Regions from separate parts of the Paenibacillus sp. FSL R5-0636 genome, predicted to be linked through region 1. Evidence: riboswitches for the same ligand, from Rfam matches in the RefSeq annotation. Region 1 holds a riboswitch; each other region holds the start of a gene.

Evidence for each region. A riboswitch is a leader RNA that binds a small molecule or an ion and turns the genes downstream of it on or off. The one in region 1 is predicted to bind cyclic di-GMP.
Region 2: linked by a shared signal. The riboswitch ahead of MKX34_RS01900 (anti-repressor SinI family protein) and the one ahead of MKX34_RS02435 (choice-of-anchor A family protein) in region 1 are both predicted to bind cyclic di-GMP.
Region 3: linked by a shared signal. The riboswitch ahead of MKX34_RS04785 (glycosyl hydrolase) and the one ahead of MKX34_RS02435 (choice-of-anchor A family protein) in region 1 are both predicted to bind cyclic di-GMP.

Annotation. Positions count from the first base shown of each region.
Region 1 covers NZ_CP150232.1:551,357-554,642, forward strand. Annotated here, with positions in the region: gene MKX34_RS02430 (hypothetical protein) at 111-503, opposite strand; cyclic di-GMP riboswitch class I at 999-1,089, shown strand; gene MKX34_RS02435 (choice-of-anchor A family protein) at 1,198-3,195, shown strand.
Region 2 covers NZ_CP150232.1:430,903-434,188, forward strand. Annotated here, with positions in the region: gene MKX34_RS01895 (2-oxoglutarate dehydrogenase E1 component) at 1-1,231, opposite strand, end outside; cyclic di-GMP riboswitch class I at 1,702-1,786, shown strand; gene MKX34_RS01900 (anti-repressor SinI family protein) at 1,814-1,969, shown strand; gene MKX34_RS01905 (helix-turn-helix domain-containing protein) at 2,077-2,406, opposite strand; gene MKX34_RS01910 (TasA family protein) at 2,576-3,184, opposite strand; gene MKX34_RS01915 (signal peptidase I) at 3,275-3,286, opposite strand, start outside.
Region 3 covers NZ_CP150232.1:1,116,915-1,120,200, reverse strand. Annotated here, with positions in the region: gene MKX34_RS04785 (glycosyl hydrolase) at 1-1,383, opposite strand, end outside; cyclic di-GMP riboswitch class I at 1,396-1,475, opposite strand; gene MKX34_RS04780 (sugar phosphate nucleotidyltransferase) at 1,612-2,985, opposite strand.

The DNA of each region.
Region 1 (3,286 bases):
CCCAGTGTTTTGTGGTATATCTCTCTCAGGTCTTGCCAACTCCCATGGTAAGGCCTATTTTTTTGTTCACTAATTGATTGGGGGGAGAGTAGAGCGGCTTCTATACAGCTTTATTTAATCTGATACTGTTCTTCGTAACTCTTAAAAGAGGAAATATCCAGCCCTAGGTATCTGCGCATATGGATGGCAGCCTGAGCCGCAACAATGTCATTCAACAGCAGCATTCGTTCGTGATAGCCACGACATATATACTTGGCTTCAATTCCCGTATTAAGTCTGTTTTGCTCATACACCTTGATTCCCCGTCTTCTCATTTCTGCACGAACATCCCTTAGATCTGTTGTAGCTACTGCAGCAGCTGTTCCAAGCACCTCCAGATAAGGGGCGGGTGTTCGTAAGTGTGTAGATAAAATGGCGGAGTCCCGTTCGAAAGCTGATAAAATCATCGGAAGCAATAAATAAGATTTCACCAGCATGTTGTCCCTGCTTTCTGCTCTATGCATGAATCTCATCACCTCTAATAGGAACGTATATTCGTATTCTACCCCGATATTCCAAAAATAATCAATGGTATTTCTAAACAGCTTATTCAATGTGATTAAATTCACAACTAAATAACGAAGAATAAATTATATTAAAATTGTAATAATAAAAATTAATGTATCGGACGCACATAAAGGAGAATTATGATGGAAAAAGAGGGCAGCCTCCAGCGTGGATTGTTTTTTGGTTTAATTCTGAGTGTTCCCTTATGGATATCCATATTGGGCTATATACAGTTACTTTAAAATTTAATGAAAAACCTTATGCGAAGCGCCTTTAGGCGCTTTTTTTGTATGGTAATAATGAGGGGGATCATCGAAAGGAATTGATTGACAATTGTGGGTGCCGGGCGCTAAACTGTTATTAATTCAAAAAGTATTAAAAGTCATAGACGGTTATTGGAGAGAATGCTTCGGCTACCAGTTCTGGACTTGCAGTGTAATACATATATATAGTCATGATAATAGCAAACCGTCTGAAAGGGCGGGACGCAAAGTCCAGGAGTCTAAAGTGTCTTAAAGGCACAATGACCGTCCGACTGCCATGAGAAGGGAATTCCACTTCTTTTTGGCGGTCTTTTTTGTTGTTAGGTCCTTTAGAGTTTCTGGTAATTATTCTGATTAATATAAATCATAGTTTTAGGAGGTGTGCCATTTGAAAAGAAGAATAAGACCGTTACTCTCGCTTGTATTAGCTGGGATTTTGACGGTAGGTAGTGGGCTTTCCTCATTAGGAGCTGGAGTTGCTGGAGCTAGTAGTTCTTCTACATTGGGAATTGCAGGGGTCTACAACGTGTTTATTCTAGGGGATATAACAACGGTTTCGGATACGGAAGGAAGGTTTGCTGCTGGAGGTAACGTTACTTTAACCAACTATAGTGTTGGAGATAGGTTGACCGCTGCTGAGGTTTCCTTGACTGACACACTTGTTGTTGGAGGGAATCTTACTTTCAACGGAGGTACTGTTTATGGGAATATCGTGCACGGGGGAGATTTTTCAGGGAATGTAACGCTCCTCAAGGGAGGTACAAAAAGACAGGGGAGTACGATTGACTTTTCAGCCGTAGGTCAGTCTTTGAAGGACAAATCAGCAGAACTTGCAGCATTGCCGGCGAATGGAACAACAGTGTACCAATATGGCAGTCTTACCCTGACAGGTACAGATCCTGCGGTCAATGTTTTTAATGTTCCAGGAGATAACGTCTCTAATACCTATGGAATTACAATAAATGTTCCTTCAGGATCTACAGCAATTATTAATATTGATGGTTCTAACGTAAAAATGAAAAACTTCGGATTTCTACCTAATAACGTGTTGAACAGCAAGAAAATTTTGCTTAACTTTAGCCAAGCTGCGTATCTTGATATGGCAGGCATAGGTGTAATGGGAAGCATACTTGCCCCCTATGCTCATGTTGATTTTATTAATGGTCAGATTAACGGTACTTTAGTGGCGGCTTCACTCAAAGGGACTGGTGGTGGTGAATTTCACCACTATCCATACGATGGTGATGAACCTGGACCAACGCCGACACCAACGCCAACAGTGACACCAACGCCAACAGTGACACCAACGCCAACGCCAACAGTGACACCAACGCCAACGCCGACAGTGACACCAACGCCAACGCCGACAGTGACACCAACGCCGACACCGACACCGACGCCAACAGTGACGCCGACGCCGACACCGACACCAACACCGACGCCAACAGTGACACCGACACCGACGCCGACAGTGACACCAACGCCGACGCCGACGCCAACACCGACGCCGACAGTGACACCAACGCCGACGCCGACAGTGACACCAACGCCAACACCGACGCCGACAGTGACACCAACGCCAACGCCGACGCCAACAGTGACACCGACACCGACGCCGACAGTGACACCAACGCCTACGCCAACAGTGACGCCGACACCAATGCCGACACCGACACCGACACCGACACCAACGCCGACACCGACGCCGACAGTGACACCAACGCCAACACCGACGCCAACGCCAACAGTGACACCAACGCCGACGCCAACACCAACGCCAACAGTGACACCAACGCCGACGCCAACGCCAACAGTGACACCAACGCCGACGCCGACGCCAACGCCGACAGTGACGCCAACGCCGACACCAACACCGACGCCGACGCCAACAGTGACGCCGACGCCAACAGTGACACCAACGCCGACGCCAACGCCAGAAGCAACACCGACACCGACGGTAACGCCTGAAGCAACACCGACACCGACGGTAACGCCAGAGGTAACACCAACACCAGAGACTTCGGTGTTCCCGACACCCACGCCATCATCCGTAATTGGCACTATAGTTCTTGCAGAAGATCCTGTGCCGCTTGGGCCTGTAGCTTCGCCGACACCAGCGCCAGTACCAACACCGTCGAATAGCACAGAAGTACTTGTTGATGATGATGAGATCCCATTAGGTCCGGTACCGGCAGTGACACCAACGCCAACACCAACACCTGATGAAATCATCGTAGTGGACGATACGATCCCATTAGGTAAGCCACCTGTGAAGGAATTGCCAAAAACGGGTGAATCAAGTCCTGCACCTTACTATGTAGCAGGTTTGGGTTTTGCACTTATCGGATTATTAATGAGAACCAAGTTCTCCAAAAAGAATAAATAATAAACGGTAGAGCAACATAGAGTCGCTTTCGGGGGGTGTCCCGATGGCGGCTCTATTTGTATGTCATGATTGCGATAGTTTGGTGCATTCT
Region 2 (3,286 bases), 120 kb from region 1:
TAGAACGGGAATCTTCACTTTCAGTCGTAAAACCAATTCGGTTATTAACAATGATATGGATCGTCCCACCATTTTGATAACCTTGAAGTTTGCCGATATTAAGCGTTTCTGCAACAATTCCTTCACCTGGAAAAGCAGCATCACCATGCATCAGCACCGCCATAGCTTTACTGGTATCAATCTTCGGCAATCCTGCAGTGCTCCGGTCTTCTTGTGCGGCACGAGTGAAACCTTCCACGACAGGATTGACGAATTCCAAGTGACTTGGGTTATTCGCTAGTGTTATTCTTGTGCGTACGGTTTCTCCTTCACGGACAGCACGGTCTGCACCGAGATGGTATTTCACATCACCTGTCCAGCCATAGTTAATGCCTGTGGAGCCTTCGGAAGGGAAAAGCTCCTTGTTCGGAGAATGATGAAACTCTGAAAATATGATATCATAAGGTTTGCCCAAAATATGTGCAAGAACGTTGAGGCGACCGCGATGCGCCATGCCCATCAAAATATGCTCTGCACCGTCATGTGCAGCAGCGCGTACGATTTCGTCTAACATCGGCACAAGAGCATCATTGCCTTCAAGACTGAAACGCTTCTGACCTACAAAAGTCTTGTGGAGGAAGGTTTCAAATTGCTCTACCTGAATCAGGCGGTTCAGGAGCTCTTTGCGTTCTGTATTATTCAGGGGTGCTGGTGAGCTGGTGGATTCTGCCTGTCTATTTAGCCATTGCAGTTCTTTTTCTTCATGCACATGCCCGAATTCATAGGCGATAGTCTTGGTGTATGCCTGACGCATACGTTGCACGGCATCCCACCCGGTATGCACATCATTCGGCGCATTTTCCCATATAAGCGTGGCAGGTAGTGCAATCAGGTCTTCGCGGGTCAGCCCATAGGTTTCAGGCTCAAGATATTTTGCCATGGGATTCTGATCGCGTACCAGCGGATCAATTTCAGCGGCCATATGGCCATATATACGAATATTGGCGATTAGCTTGGAAGCTCTTACTGCTTTTCTAAGCCATTCGGTGTCTCCCGAGATGCGCGGCTGAGGAGCCGGTTCGCTATCCGGAGTTAGGGGAGGGGGTCCCGAATTTGTAAAAAGCTCGCGATAATTATTTTCTACGGTGGAGGGATCTTTCACAAACTGTTCATATCTTTCTTGAATGTAGCCTAAATTGGGTCCGTAATACTTACTCCAAATGGATTCGTTATAGGGCTCTTTGGCTGCCATGAATACATCCTCCTTAACGGATGAACTCCATACGTGACATTTTGTGTCAACGCTTACTGGAGCTGTGATGATTGCGGTTTCATTTCTCATCTTATTGTGCTACTTTCAGCCACTGTAATCAATTCATTCTTTCGTCCAATACGTTCGCAAAATGGTATAGGTTAGCTTGTTCTAATGAAAAGAAGGGTGTTTCTTCTCATTACCCATTCTAAAGGCCTATTAAAATGATTCTATTATCCTTATTTTTAACTATTAGGTCAGTAAATATTTATTTTGCTAGTACAATTTATTTTATGTAACGGACGAGTATCGTGATAATCGGACAAGATCTTTGAAAAAAAATCTTTTATTTTTCGTTTTTAAAATAGAAAGTAACCAGGAATCGACACACTTTTCCGCTTTCTTTTTGTATAATGTTATTGCAGATAGTAATATTATAGTTTTTTAAGCAGATCCTTTCGTGAAAAGGGTCCAGTAAAAGGTAAACTTGCCGAAAGGCAGGGGCACAAAGTCGCGGGTCTAAGGTAGAGATACTATGACAGCCGGATTGCCTGGGGACGTAAAATCTTAGGGGGAGATTTTTTGGAAAAGTCCAACCAGGGTAGCAACAGAGAACAGCAGTTTATTGATCTGGATCAAGAGTGGGTACATTTATTATTAGCAGCTAAGAAGGCTGGCATTAAGGCAGATGAAATCCGCCAGTTCTTTCATGAGAAAACTGTGCAGATCGTGCAGTAATACATTAGAGGGGTTACATATCGAAAAAGGGCACAGCGGTTCTTCGCTGTGTCCTTTTTCGATATGATTTAGTAGAAGAGAGGATCGTACCAGATTAGTAGGAAGTATTAATCCTTTTGATCGAGCTTCCATTTCTGATAGTCCAGAAATTCTTTGAATTCGCGTTTGCTAATGCCTGAGTCCATAGCTTCCTGCACCAATCGGAACCATTCCGAATCTAAATGTGATTCCTCTGCATCATTTGGTTCTCCATAGAGTAGGGCATGAATGGATACCTGAAGCGCGTCAGCGATCTTTTCGATAAACTGGATGGATGGATTGGATTGGATGTTTCTCTCCACGTTGCTAAGATACGACTTAGCCACATCTGCTCTGTCCGCAAGCTCAGATAGGGAGAAACCCTTGTCTAGGCGGAGCTGCTGGATACGTTGGCCCATATTCTGTGGCACTATGCTGACGCCCCTCCGTAATTTTTGTTATTAGTATAGCAAATATCAATAAATCGGACAAAGTTTATTGTAAAGAGAAGAGCAGCAATCTGCTTATCCGTGGCCGGATTCAGGATCTGCTGCTCTTCGAGTATTTTATTAAATTACTTTATTGATCTTAGTAGTCTTTTTTCGCACCTTGTTTAGCTACGAAATCCCAAGTCAGTGTTAAGCTATCGCCTTGGAAAATATTTTGATCTTGGTTATTTTCCACAAATTCGAATTGGACGGAGAAGCTGTCATTGGTACCGGCTTTAATACCGGATGCTTCGGTAAAGAGTTGATCCCAACCTGTATTTTTTACGAGATCCGGATGCTGACTTTTTAAAGCAGCAAGTGTAGTCTCATAAACTACATTTTCAGGAGAGACGATAGGTACTCCTTTATCATTATTTCTAAGGAATTTAACTTTAATGAACTCGGCTAAATCCAGGTAGTTATCTCCTTTAGCATCCGTGATTTGAGTCGATGTATTCAGAATGATAGATCCGATATCGAGCGAACCATCGTTTTTCAATTTGAAGGATTTAGTTACAGTATCACCTGGTTTCAGGTTAGGAATATTAACGATGACAGAAGGGTCGGAGTTCAGATCGAGTGTACCCGCTGCGAATGTAGCTGTGCTTTGCGCAGTGTCGCTAAAGTATGCGAAGGTTCCTCCGCCGATTAATGATAAACCCAGTGCTGCAGATGCTACGCCAAGACCCAATGTTTTCTTGATACCCATAATAAAATTCCTCCTCAAATTTGTGTTTGAATTTTTTATAAAATTTATATATTGTATCTTCCGGTTCGTAAGCGGAAGTGGACAATCAACTTAGGGCTGTGT
Region 3 (3,286 bases), 570 kb from region 1:
ACCACTTTGCTTAGTCCAACTATCAATCACGGATTCCCCATTCACCCAGACACGGATACCATCATCTGAGGTAGTGTAAAATGTATATTGCTCATTATATAACGGCTTAATTTTACCGCTCCAACGTATGGAGAAACGATCAATCCCGAGGGCGGCATCCGGCGAGCCTTGCCGCCAATTGAAATCGATTATTGCATCAGTTCTGTTAAGAGTTGCCGCTCCCGACAATAACATGTTGTTGTAATACTCTCCTGCAAGCCCCTTCGCGAGAGGAATTGCTGCCTCCCCCTCTTCTTCGGAAGGTGCCGGCGCTGGTGCGGCGCTAGGTGTCGGTGCCAGACCAGTATTTAATTTATCTCTGGTCAGGGTGTAGTTGCTATTCATAAATGTTTTGATTGTGTCTGCACTGTTATTTTCGTAAAGCATTTTTCCCCAGCTCATCATATACGTCCATTTACTTTGCGATTGCTGAAGCTTCTCCAGATTAGGCATTTCACCATTCTCCCCGATCGCAATCGGTTTGCCTGCGGCTAGACTCAACAAGCTGTCATAGTATTTTTGCTGGTAATCATTTTCGTATATATCTGCTGCCAGAATATCTACTTTATCAGCACCTGGATAAGTTAGCGCATAAGGATCTGACCAAACATTGGGAGCATTCGGACTCCATACCCATAACAGATTATTTAATTTATGAACGTTAACAAAACGGTCATACATTATATTCCATAGTTTAGAAAAGTTATTTTTCTTCCCCCACCAGAACCAGTTCCCGTTCATTTCATGATAGGGTCTCCAAAGCACCGGAACATTGGCATCACGCAAGCTTTTTAAAGAGACTGCCACCTTATCAAGCTCAGCGATCAGATTATTATATTGCTTAGTACCCGGTGTAACGTAACTATCGAACTCACTCTGGCTAAGTGTTTTTTTCACATTATCCCAGTCATAAGAGGTGCCCGGCAGGTTAGCATGAAAAGTCATAGCTACGATCCCGCCCGCTTTATTCCAGTTGATGGCGCTGTTCACCACATTTTGACGTTGCCAAGCCATCGTTGCTTCGGACTGACCACTGATCGCACCCATTTCATAACCGTGAAGAGCCGCATATTGTCCGCTGGTTCCCTTCAGCATATTGTTAATTTCATCTGGACTTTCTAAATAGTCATGTTGACCAGCAATAATGCCTTTTCCTGAGATCGAGTAAAAATAGTTAAGCAGCTTTACGGCTTCAGGTGAGGCACCTGGGGTAACTGGCGTTCCAGAATTTGAAGCAGCTATGACAATAGACGGCGAAATTCCAACAGCAAGCGGAAGTGCAGTCAGAAACAGGACGAGTGACAGAAATGCACCAAACAATCGATACGTACGGTAAGCTTTCAAAATAATCTCCCTTTCGGTAGCCAGGCTGCCACTCTTTCGAAGGCCCTATAGCTTTGCGTCCCTACCTTTCGATAGGTTTGCCTTTTCAATTTAAGAGAAATAATCTCTCTTACCGTAAGTATCGACGACAATTAATGATATATTTAGTGTTTTTATGACTTTTTTTGATAATTGAGTCAATTTACCTGTTTCAAGAAATTTTGAATTGGTTAAATAGATAGGTTAGACCTATGAAATGAATTGTTGTAGTTCTATATCATTCCAGTCTAAAGTAATACGAATGTTATCTTCTTCTACTAATTCAGACCCCGTCTGTACCTCTATAAACTCAACATCCGTCAAAGCAAGGATCGCGTGTTTCGTTCCTTCCGGTATACGTACCACGTCCCCAGCCTTCACATTATGTTTTTTCTCATTCAGCACAATACTTGCTTCGCCGCTGACGATTGTCCAAATTTCACTACGCTTGCGATGTAATTGATAGCTGATATTATTCCCCTCGGATATAAAAATCCGTTTGGTCAGCACTTCATTGCCTTCATCATATTTCACATAATCAATAACTTTGTAATGGCCCCAGCGGCGTTCCTCGTACATCGGTCTCTGTTCAAAGGTCTTCAGCACTTCTTTAATCCGTGGGCTCTCAGCTTTATGGGTAACTAGAATTCCATCCGGGCTAGCTGCAATGATCAGATCCTTCGCACCAATTACCGTAATCGGAATGTCCAGCTCATTAATCAAGCAAGTCCCCTCAGAATCCGCCGTCACAAAACCTTTTCCTACATGCTTGCTGCTCATTTCCTCTGTCAGCGTATTCCACGTTCCAAGATCCTTCCAGAATCCATCATACGGCTGCACCACAATATGTTCTTCTTTCTCCACCACTTCATAATCAAAGCTGATGGAAGACAATAGCTTATACTGCTTCTGCAATTCTTCATATCCTAAAGGCAACCCTTTACGCTGCAAAATATCTAACAAGTACCCTAAACGGAAGGCAAACACTCCGCAATTCCACAATGCATTTTGCTCGATGAGCTGTTCTGCTTGTATGCGGTCTGGTTTCTCTTGAAAGTGACTCACCTTCATAAAACCATTCCCCCCCGCCTCTTCAGTGGTAGGAATAATATATCCGTATTTCTCTGAGGCATGTTCAGGAACAACACCCATTAGTGCCAGATTTGCTCCACTTTCCAGCATGGTCCCCTCAAGCATAGCTATGGTATCGAAAAAGGATGCTTCTACATAAGGGTCAACAGGCAATATTGCTACCGTCTCCGCTGGAGAAACACCTGCCACTGAATAAAGATAGGTAGCTGTTAAGGCGATAGCCGGAAAAGTATCCCGACGCTCCGGTTCAACGATAATCGGCACATGACTTCCCAGTTGGCTTTGTATCATTTCTACTTGGCCGCGGCCGGTGGCCAGATAAGATGATTCTGCCATCCCTGCTTCCTCCAACTGTCTCCAGACACGTTGTACCATGGATTCTGGTTCACCTTGAGGGCTTTCAAGTACCTTTAGAAATTGCTTTGAACGTGAGTCGTTGGACAACGGCCATAACCGTTTACCTGAACCGCCTGATAGAAGTACCATTTTCATAGAATGAACCCTCCTTGAATTATGGAAATCGAGCATAATGGAATTGTTATCAAAACGTATAGCTTCCGCTTAGCACTAGTTCGAGCGGATGCATTTTTTAAAAAATTTATTAGGTATGAACCACTCCAAGGGATTTTGGACTTCCGATCGCTGTTATCCTCAGATTTCCTGATTGGACCGCTTCTCGCGGTAGAAATCCGAGGATAAAGGCGAACACTCCGTTTCTACAGTTCCAAATTCCCTTTCCGTTCTTAACCTAACCAACTACTTTTTAACAATGATCCATGCGCACCGGGCTATA